Regions from separate parts of the Pseudovibrio sp. W74 genome, predicted to be linked through region 1. Evidence: predicted binding sites of a transcription regulator. Region 1 holds the regulator's gene; the other holds the start of a gene.
The links. Region 1 encodes LexA, which represses DNA repair genes until DNA is damaged. Its sites were predicted from a motif close to TGTTCNNNNTGTGTTCNG; they were not measured.
Positions count from the first base shown of each region.

Region 2: PsW74_RS21650 (UvrD-helicase domain-containing protein) is a predicted target of LexA. The motif match lies at 2,807-2,824, and genes of this name have one in related genera.

Region 1 is NZ_LMCJ01000017.1:462,101-466,820, forward strand. Features, by position in the region: gene trpD (anthranilate phosphoribosyltransferase) at 1-44, shown strand, start outside; gene trpC (indole-3-glycerol phosphate synthase TrpC) at 58-849, shown strand; gene moaC (cyclic pyranopterin monophosphate synthase MoaC) at 907-1,410, shown strand; gene glp (gephyrin-like molybdotransferase Glp) at 1,407-2,621, shown strand; gene lexA (transcriptional repressor LexA) at 2,871-3,593, shown strand; gene PsW74_RS13430 (ComEC/Rec2 family competence protein) at 3,489-4,720, opposite strand, start outside.
Region 2 is NZ_LMCJ01000050.1:50,554-55,273, forward strand. Features, by position in the region: gene ligA (NAD-dependent DNA ligase LigA) at 1-1,135, shown strand, start outside; gene PsW74_RS21640 (hypothetical protein) at 1,194-1,616, opposite strand; gene PsW74_RS21645 (DUF4142 domain-containing protein) at 2,023-2,520, opposite strand; gene PsW74_RS21650 (UvrD-helicase domain-containing protein) at 2,892-4,720, shown strand, end outside.

The DNA.
Region 1 (4,720 bases):
TTGAAGCCTCCGACGCTGCAACAGCTGCCAATATGAAACTCTAAGACCACGGATCCCATGTCAGATATCCTTAAGAAAATCGAAGCTTACAAACGTGAAGAAATTGCTGCTGCCAAAGCGCAAACTTCATTGGCTGATCTGAATGAGGCGATTAAAGCAGCAACACCAACACGCGGCTTTGCAGATGCCTTGAAAGCCAAGCATGCGAACGGTGAATACGCCCTGATCGCAGAGGTTAAAAAAGCAAGTCCATCCAAGGGATTGATCCGCGCTGACTTCAACCCGCCCGCACTCGCCAAAGCCTATGAAAACGGTGGGGCAGCATGCTTGTCCGTATTGACGGACACACCATCCTTTCAGGGCAAACCAGATTTTCTTGTAGCAGCTCGCGCTGAAGTCTCTCTGCCAGTTCTGCGCAAAGATTTCCTTTATGACACCTATCAGGTTCATGAAGCACGCGCATGGGGCGCTGACTGTATTTTGATCATTATGGCAGCTGTTGACGACCATCTGGCCAAAGAGTTGGAAGACGCCGCCTTTGAACTGGGCATGGATGCGCTTATCGAAGTTCATGACGAAGCTGAGTTGGAACGCGCACTGAAGCTCTCCTCTCCGCTTGTTGGCATCAACAATCGCAATCTAAAAACCTTCGAGACATCTCTGGAAACCAGCGAGCGGCTCGCACCACTGATCCCGCAAGATCGAATCATCGTTGGCGAGAGCGGCCTGTTCACTCCGGAAGACCTCTCCCGAATGGAAAACTCCGGCATCTCCACCTTCCTCATCGGCGAAAGCCTGATGCGTCAGGAAGATGTGGAAACCGCAACCAAAGCTTTGCTTAAACGCTAAAAATCAACTGCTTGGCAAAAGCAGACACCTGAACAAACTGTGTCCAGAGGCAAGAAAATGTCAGAACTTTCTCCAAAACTCACTCACTTAGATGACAGCGGTGCGGCTCATATGGTCGACATTTCGGAGAAAGAGGTTACCTCACGCATTGCCCGAGCAGGCGGTCAGGTAAAAATGCAGCCTGAAACTCTGGACATGATCCTTTCAGGTAACGCCAAGAAAGGCGACGTGCTCGCAACGGCGCGCATTGCTGGCATCATGGCGGCCAAGAGAACTCACGAGCTGATCCCTCTCTGTCATCCTCTGGCGCTTTCCAAGGTTCAGGTGGACTTCACACCCAACCCTGAACTGCCAGGAATTGAGATCGAAGTCTTTGCAAAAGTGTCCGGCCAGACCGGTATCGAGATGGAAGCACTTACAGCTGCCTCCGTTGCCTGCCTGACAATTTACGATATGGCAAAAGCCGTTGATCGCTCTATGGAGATCGGTGAAATCCGGTTGCTGGAGAAGAAGGGCGGCAAGTCCGGTCACTATCTGGCTGAGGAGGATAACTCCCAATGAACTTGATCAGTATTGAAGAAGCGCTGGACCGCCTCCTGAAAGATGTGAATCCGACCGGTACCGAGCAGCTTCCACTACTTGAAGCCGGAGAACGCATTCTGGCAGAAGATGTTGCTGCAACACGAACGCAGCCTCCATTTTCCGCCTCAGCAATGGATGGATATGCCGTCAAAGCTGCTGATACGGTCGATCCAGAGACTGCTTTGAAGGTCATTGGAGAAGTCGCTGCCGGGCATAACTTCGATGGCACGTTGCAAGCCGGAGAAGCTCTGCGCATCTTTACAGGTGCACCTGTTCCAGCAGGCGTTGACGCGATTTTGATGCAGGAAAACGCCCGCCGTGACGGGGATAACCTGTTTTGCGAGGAAGCCGTTTCTGTTGGTAAGTTCATCCGCCCAGCAGGCCTCGACTTCAAAGAAGGCCAGACCCTCCTGAAGGCAGGAGCTCCACTCGGCTTCCGTGAATTGTCTCTTGCAGGCGCTATGAACCACGCAACCTTGCCAGCGCGCAAAAAGCCAGTCGTTGCGATCCTCGCAAATGGTGATGAACTCGTCGAGCCAGGTCAGATACCAGGTCCGAATCAAATCATAGCGTCCAATCAGGTCGGCATCGCAGAATTCGTCAGAAACTGTGGCGGAACGCCAATGATGCTGGGCATTGCACCAGACCAGCCTGAGGAAATCACGGCACGCGTGAAACAGGCTATTGAAGCAAAAGCCGATGTACTGGTGACACTCGGCGGTGCCTCTGTGGGCGACCACGATCTCATTCAGGACGTACTGGGCGCTGAAGGCATGGAGCTAGGCTTCTGGCGCATCGCCATGCGCCCGGGCAAGCCCCTCATGGCCGGAGCCCTTGGCCCCATGAAAGTCCTCGGCCTTCCTGGCAATCCAGTCTCCAGCCTTGTATGCGCACTCCTCTTCCTTGGCCCGCTTCTGGATAAGATGCTAGGCCGCACGGTCTCTGTGACAAATCAAGGCGTTACCAAAGCCACATTGGCGGCTGATTTGCCTGCAAATGATATGCGTCAGGACTATCTGCGCGCCAGTCTGAGTACAGACGAACACGGAGATCTGATTACAACACCGTTTGGCAAACAGGACTCTTCCATGCTTGCCTTGCTGACAAAAGCAGATGCCCTGATCATTCGCCCACCACACGCACCGGCTGCAAAGGCAGGTGAAAAAGTGGACCTGCTCAAGCTAGGCTAAATCCTGGCATCACAAGTGGGCAACCCCTGCCCACTCACCCATCAGAAACCAAATCCCCCAGTTCTAGCAGGGCTTAACCTCAACAAACCCATTGCAGAACACAATGAGAACAGGTAGAGTACGTTCGTGTTTTGTCCTTCCAATCGCAGAAGTTGAAGTCTTTCAGCTTCTTGGAATTACAAAACTGCGATTGGTCAGGAATGGCCGCTCACTTTCAATCAGCGCCTTAGGAGCGAACGGGGATAAAAGATGCTTACACAGAAGCAACACGAGCTTTTGATGTTCATCCATCAACGCTTGAAGGAAGCCGGTGTTCCGCCCTCCTTCGATGAGATGAAGGACGCGCTGGACCTCCGTTCCAAATCCGGCATTCACCGGCTGATCACAGCTCTGGAAGAGCGCGGCTTCATTCGCCGTTTGCCGAACAGAGCTCGTGCGCTGGAAATCCTCAAACTGCCAGACTCAATTTCTCCGGGCCTGAAGCCTGCCGCCAAGGAAAAAGGCTTTGCACCTGAGGTGATTGAGGGCTCCCTGAGCAAGAAAGTAGCAACGCCGCCACCTCCACGCGCCACATCACCAGACGAAGTGCCGACGCTGGAAATCCCGGTCATGGGCCGCATTGCTGCGGGTGTACCAATCGAAGCAATCCAGACACAAAGCCATACCATCGCAATGCCGGCTGATCTGATGGGGCGTGGTGAGCATTATGCGCTGGAAGTTAAAGGCGACTCCATGATCGATGCCGGTATCTTCGATGGGGATACCGTGTTGATCAAACGAGGTGACACGGCTGATAACGGCGAGATCGTTGTGGCGTTGATTGATGAAGAAGAAGCAACCTTGAAGCGCCTGCGCAAAAAAGGCGCCTCAGTCGCGCTGGAAGCGGCCAACCCCGCCTACGAAACTCGCATCTTCGGCCCGGGTCGCGTCCACGTTCAAGGCAAGATGATTGCGCTCTTCCGCCGCTATTAAATCATTGGTTGCCTGAGGCAATTTCGGATTCCAAGGCCTGCGCTGAGCATGATATGCCCAGCGCACTTTTTTTATTCTTTCCCCGCCCTTAGCGCCAGCTGAGAGCCAGATGTAAGCTGAACCTCGTTCTCCGAAAATCTTCTGGTCGATAACCAGCTCAGCCCGGCAAGCCGGAGGCGCCTGAACCTGTGTGATGACGATGGTGGCAAGATGGCAGTCAGCCTCCAAAACATCAACTGCTTTGGACTGCGCCAGCAGGATAGGTTCTGAACTTACCCTCTCTCCCTCCGCAGGCTGCTGAGGGAATATCTCAATCACACAGCCGCGCTCATCACAGGACCGATCTGAAGCCCTCACCTTGTGCTGCTTGAACGAACCCGCTGAACCCCCACCAGCGCGCAACAGGCTGTCAGCAGCAAACGACATACGCGAGGACGTCAGTCGAAACGCACCATCCTGCCCATAATAAGCAATGTGCTTGCCCGCATCCGCAATCATCAGATCAGGCGCCTTGCCACCGGCAAACATCAGGACACTCACCGTAAATGCCGGAAGTGAAAGCCATTTCAGGCGCAGCGGCATCACACACAGCACGACAATCGCTAGGATCACGAGCAGATACCCTGGAGCACTGGCAACCCCGAGACTGGTCAGCCCCTCACTGAGTGAGCTCACCCAGTAGGCAGCTTTCAGCACCAGCGCCAACCCAGCCTCCATCCCTTGCAGAAAGAACGCATCCGCACCAAACGGGATCGCCAGCAGGCTCAATAACCCAAGGGGCATAACCACAAAAGTCACCAATGGCATAGCAAGGATATTCCCCAGAACTCCATAAGGCGCAACCTGCTCAAAATGCATCGCCGCAACTGGCCCCGTGGCAGCACCTGCAATCAACGAGGTCAACGCACAAGCTAGAATCCACTTTAAGCTTACACGACTAACCTTATGAAACCATGAGACATTCCGTCTGCGCGAACTATCTCGATCACCGAGCAACCAATCCTTCCCAAGCATATAGGCTGAGAGCAAGGCGAGCACTGCAATGAAGGACATCTGAAACCCGGGAGCCAGAACTTCCTCCGGCCTCAGGCTTAAAAGAACAAGGCAAGCCAGCGCCAGACCACGCA
Region 2 (4,720 bases), on a different contig from region 1:
TCAAGTGGGACGAACAGGTGCACTGGCTCCGGTTGCAAAGCTGGAACCTGTTACGGTTGGCGGTGTTGTGGTCTCTAATGCCTCTCTTCACAATGAGGACTACATCAAAGGCATTGGTCAGGATGGTGAACCCATCCGAGATGGCAAGGACATCCGTGTTGGTGATACGGTGATTATCCAGCGTGCCGGTGACGTTATCCCACAAATCGTGGACGTGGACTTGAGTAAACGGGCTGAGGATTCGGCTCCGTTCGAGTATCCCGTGAACTGTCCGGCCTGTGGTTCTCATGCTGTTCGCGAAGTCAACCCAAACTCTGGCAAGGTTGATGCTATTCGGCGTTGTACAGGTGGATTGATTTGTCCAGCGCAAGCGATTGAGAAGCTTAAGCATTTCGTTTCCCGTAATGCCTTCGATATTGAAGGACTGGGCGAGAAGCAGGTGGAAGCGTTCTACGAATATGACATGGATAAAGGTGGGATCCGCACACCAGCGGACATCTTCACGTTAGCGGAACGGGACAAGAGTTCGCTTAACAAACTGCGTTCGCGTGAGGGGTTTGGTGCTGTTTCTGCGCGTAAGCTGTTTGAAGCTATTGATAGCAAACGGCAAATTGAACTAAATCGTTTGATTTTCGGGCTTGGAATTCGCCATGTTGGAGAGGGAAATGCCAAGCTTCTGGCTCGGGCGTACTCCTCCTGGAGTGCATTTTCTGATGCCATGATTGCAGCAACTGATGCAACTTCAGAAGCTTACCGTGAACTCAATGACATTGACGGAATTGGCGGTACGGTTGCCAATGCTCTGGTCGAGTTCTTTGCAGAGGAACATAACCGCGACGCGCTTGCTGCACTGATTGACCAGATCACCCCGCTTGATGTGGTTGTTGCTGATAGCTCTGACAGCCCCGTTGCTGGAAAAACACTCGTGTTTACAGGTAGTTTGGAACGCATGAGCCGGGATGAGGCGAAGGTACGTGCGGAAAGTCTGGGTGCGAAAGTGTCTGGTTCTGTTTCCAAGAAAACCGATCTGGTGATCGCGGGTCCGAAGGCCGGGTCCAAGCTCACTAAAGCACAGAGCCTTGGTGTTCAGGTTATCTCCGAAGATGACTGGTTCGAGTTGGTTGGCGATCAATAGCAAAAGAGCGAGGGAGCTTTGGGGCTCCTCTCGCTGCATTGGTAGACTTGCGGCGAGCCTACTTCTGCGCCAGTGTTGCTCTTAGGCGGACAGATGCTTCGGCGCGTCCGCCGATATAGAGCATCATGTTCTTACCATCTGTCTGCACGCTCATGGGGATGGTTTTCTCGATCTGCTTTTTCAACGGGTCGTAGTCTGCTTCAGCTTTTTCAAGTGCTTTCAGAGCACTGTCGTATTCCTGGATCTTCTTTTTGACTGCAGGCTGGAGCTTGAGCAGTTTTTTGAGCTCTTTCGCTGTATCGCGATAGTTGGGATCAGTTTTGGGGTCTTTTTCCTGCTGCTTCAGCTGGCTTTCGAGCACTTTGAGCATTTTGTGTTTTGTCGAGATATCCTCTTCCAGTGACTTTGAGGCCTGAACAAAACGGAAGGTTCTTGCTTTCTCTTTTTCAAGTGCGGCAATGTTCGTTCTGGCTTTCTTCATATCCGGTGCGTCTTCAACATGATTGTCGTAGGTCAGTCGGATGGCTGCCTTGCCCTGGAAAATGAGTTTGTCGAAGCCTTGCAGTGTCCGTCGCGTGGATGTTCATCCGACGTCTGATTTCAGCCCAGATGCTTGTGCGGTTTTTATAGAAATCATCGTAGTTCTTATATCTGCAAATGACCTTCGGCATATCTCAAGCTCCATTCCAGTTGCGGTCAGATGTTCTCCAGAAGCAACATCCTTGGCTAAGAGAGTGGGCAGGAAATCTTAGCAAGATCTCTCGGGAGACAGCGATAATTGAGCCAAATTTGAAGATGTGATCGTTGGGTTGGCTGAATTTGACAGGAAAACACCAGTGGGGCCGGAGCGCACCACTGGTGTTTTCTGAGATGTTTGAATGAGTTGTTTAGCCGATTTGCTTGCGGATCTCTGCCAGCATCGCCAGATGGGTATGGATGAAAGCGACCAGAATGGTTGCTGTTGCCACATCCACGTTCACAGGCTTTTTACCGGATTCCGGTGATTGAATCTTCAGCAAGTCCTCATGACCAGTGATTTCAGCTGAGATGTACAGACGGTCAAAGTCCTCACCGTTTTCGGCCTCCAGCTTCTTGTAGATGTCTTCCAGAGCAGCGGGACGCGGGGGAGGCATGGCGCCTGTGGATTCAATCACTTTTGAGACCGCAGTTTGTTCTTCGCTTTCCAGCTCTGCAAACTGGCGCACCAATGGATTGCTGGCCTTCATTGTCGCCATTTCACTGATGGCAAGTGAGAAGGGGCTGATTGTCAGCGTCTTGTTGGTGTAATCGGTGGAGCCGTGGTGGTTGGCCTGGGCGGAGGAAACCAGAGCAGGTGCTGCCAGTAAAGAACCGGAGATGCCAATGACGGCGTTCCGACGTGTCATGTGTAACTTACCAGTATTCATAGTTTTTCTTTCAGGTTGTTACAGTGTTGTTTGTCTTTCGGAAGTGAAGATATTCCCATTGCTAAGCTGAGTTATTCTCGTTGGCAGGTATACGCATACTTCCTCTTTAAAACACTAAAGGGCCTCCCGGATTTCAAGTAACTCAGAACAAGCTTGATAAAACATCACAGAGCAAAACTGGCGTGAGGCAAGAGTTACTGAGTGAAGATGCCTTGCCCTACAAAACGATGTGTATCTCTTTGCTGATGCCTCGCTTCTTCAATGTTGTTGCTATATTGTTCCTCGTTAAGTATTGGAGATTCTCCCTCTGATTTGAGAGGGGTATGCGTTCAAAGGATCTAACGAGCTCAATGGCAAACTCTTCTGGCCCACTTCATCGCGGAATACCTGCTCACCCTGCTGATCCTCTGGCTGCACCACAGCCCAAGGCAGGTGGTATCGCAGCGAGGGCCATGGCTGCACGGCAAACCAACGCCCCAGCCTACATGGAAGGATTGAATGCAGAACAACGACTTGCTGTTGAGACGATCAACGGACCAGTGCTCGTTCTTGCAGGTGCTGGCACTGGTAAGACACGTGTTCTGACAACGCGTATTGCACATATTCTGGCAACGGGTCATGCCACTCCGGGGCAGATCCTTTCTGTGACTTTCACCAACAAAGCTGCCCGCGAGATGAAAACGCGCATTGGCGCTTACATTGGTGATGGCGTTGAAGGCATGGCCTGGCTCGGCACGTTCCACGCCATCTGCGTGAAGATTTTGCGCCGCCATGCTGAGCTTGTTGGATTGAAGTCGTCCTTCTCAATTCTGGATACGGACGATCAGGTTCGTTTGATCAAGCAGATCATTCAAGCGGAAGGACTGGACGAAAAACGTTGGACTGCAAAGACATTTGCCGGGCTGCTGGACAGCTGGAAGAACCGCGGGCTTACACCCTCTCAGATTTCAGCTGGTGACGCACAGGCCTTTGCTAATGGCTTGGGGCGCAAGCTTTATGAGACCTATCAGGAACGACTTAAGATCCTGAATGCCTGTGATTTTGGTGATTTGCTGCTGCATTGCATCACGATCTTCAAAGAGCATGATGACGTTCTGAAGAGCTTCCAGCATCGCTTCCGTTACATGCTGGTGGATGAGTATCAGGATACCAACATCGCGCAGTACATGTGGTTGCGTCTGCTGGCGCAGGGCAATCCGAACGTGGCCTGTGTTGGCGATGATGACCAGTCCATTTATGGCTGGCGTGGTGCTGAGGTTGATAACATCCTGAGATTTGAGCAGGATTTCCCGGGTGCTGTTGTGGTTCGTCTTGAGCGGAACTATCGCTCGACCAGTCACATCCTATCTGCGGCTTCTCATCTGATTGCGCACAATCAGGGCCGTCTTGGTAAAACCCTTTTCACTGATCAGATGGGATCTGAGGAAGAAGAGAAGGTGCAGGTTACCTCGGCCTGGGATTCTCAAGAGGAAGCCCGCTCCATTGGTGACGAGATTGAAGCCCTTCAAAACCATGGGCATTCTCTGAATGAAATGGCCATTTTGGTGCGTGCGTCGTTCCAGATGCGCGAGTTTGAAGACCGGTTTGTCACGCTTGGATTGAACTACCGCGTGATCGGTGGTCCGCGCTTTTACGAGCGTATGGAGATCCGCGATGCGCTCGCCTATTTCCGCTGTGTGATGCAGACGTCAGACGATCTGGCTTTTGAGCGTATCGTGAATACGCCGAAGCGCGGGCTTGGTGAAGCGACGCTGAAGATTGTGCATGCTTATGCGCGGGAACGCGCTATTCCGCTGATGATCGCTGCGGAAGAGTTGGTTCAGACCAATGAGCTGCGTCCGAAAGCTCGTGCTGCGCTGGCGGATGTTCTTGGCATGTTGGAGAACTGGCGTAATCAGGTTGAGACCATGAGCCATACGGAACTGGCGGAGATCATTCTTGATGAGAGTGGTTACACCCAGATGTGGCGTCAGGATCGGTCTGCTGAAGCGCCGGGGCGATTGGACAACCTGAAAGAACTTATCCGCTCCATGGAAGAGTTTGAGAGCATGGCTGGATTCCTTGAGCACATCTCGCTGGTGATGGATAAGGACAGCGATGCGGAAGAAGATGCGGTCTCGATTATGACGCTCCATTCTGCAAAAGGCCTTGAATTTGATAGTGTTTTCCTTCCCGGTTG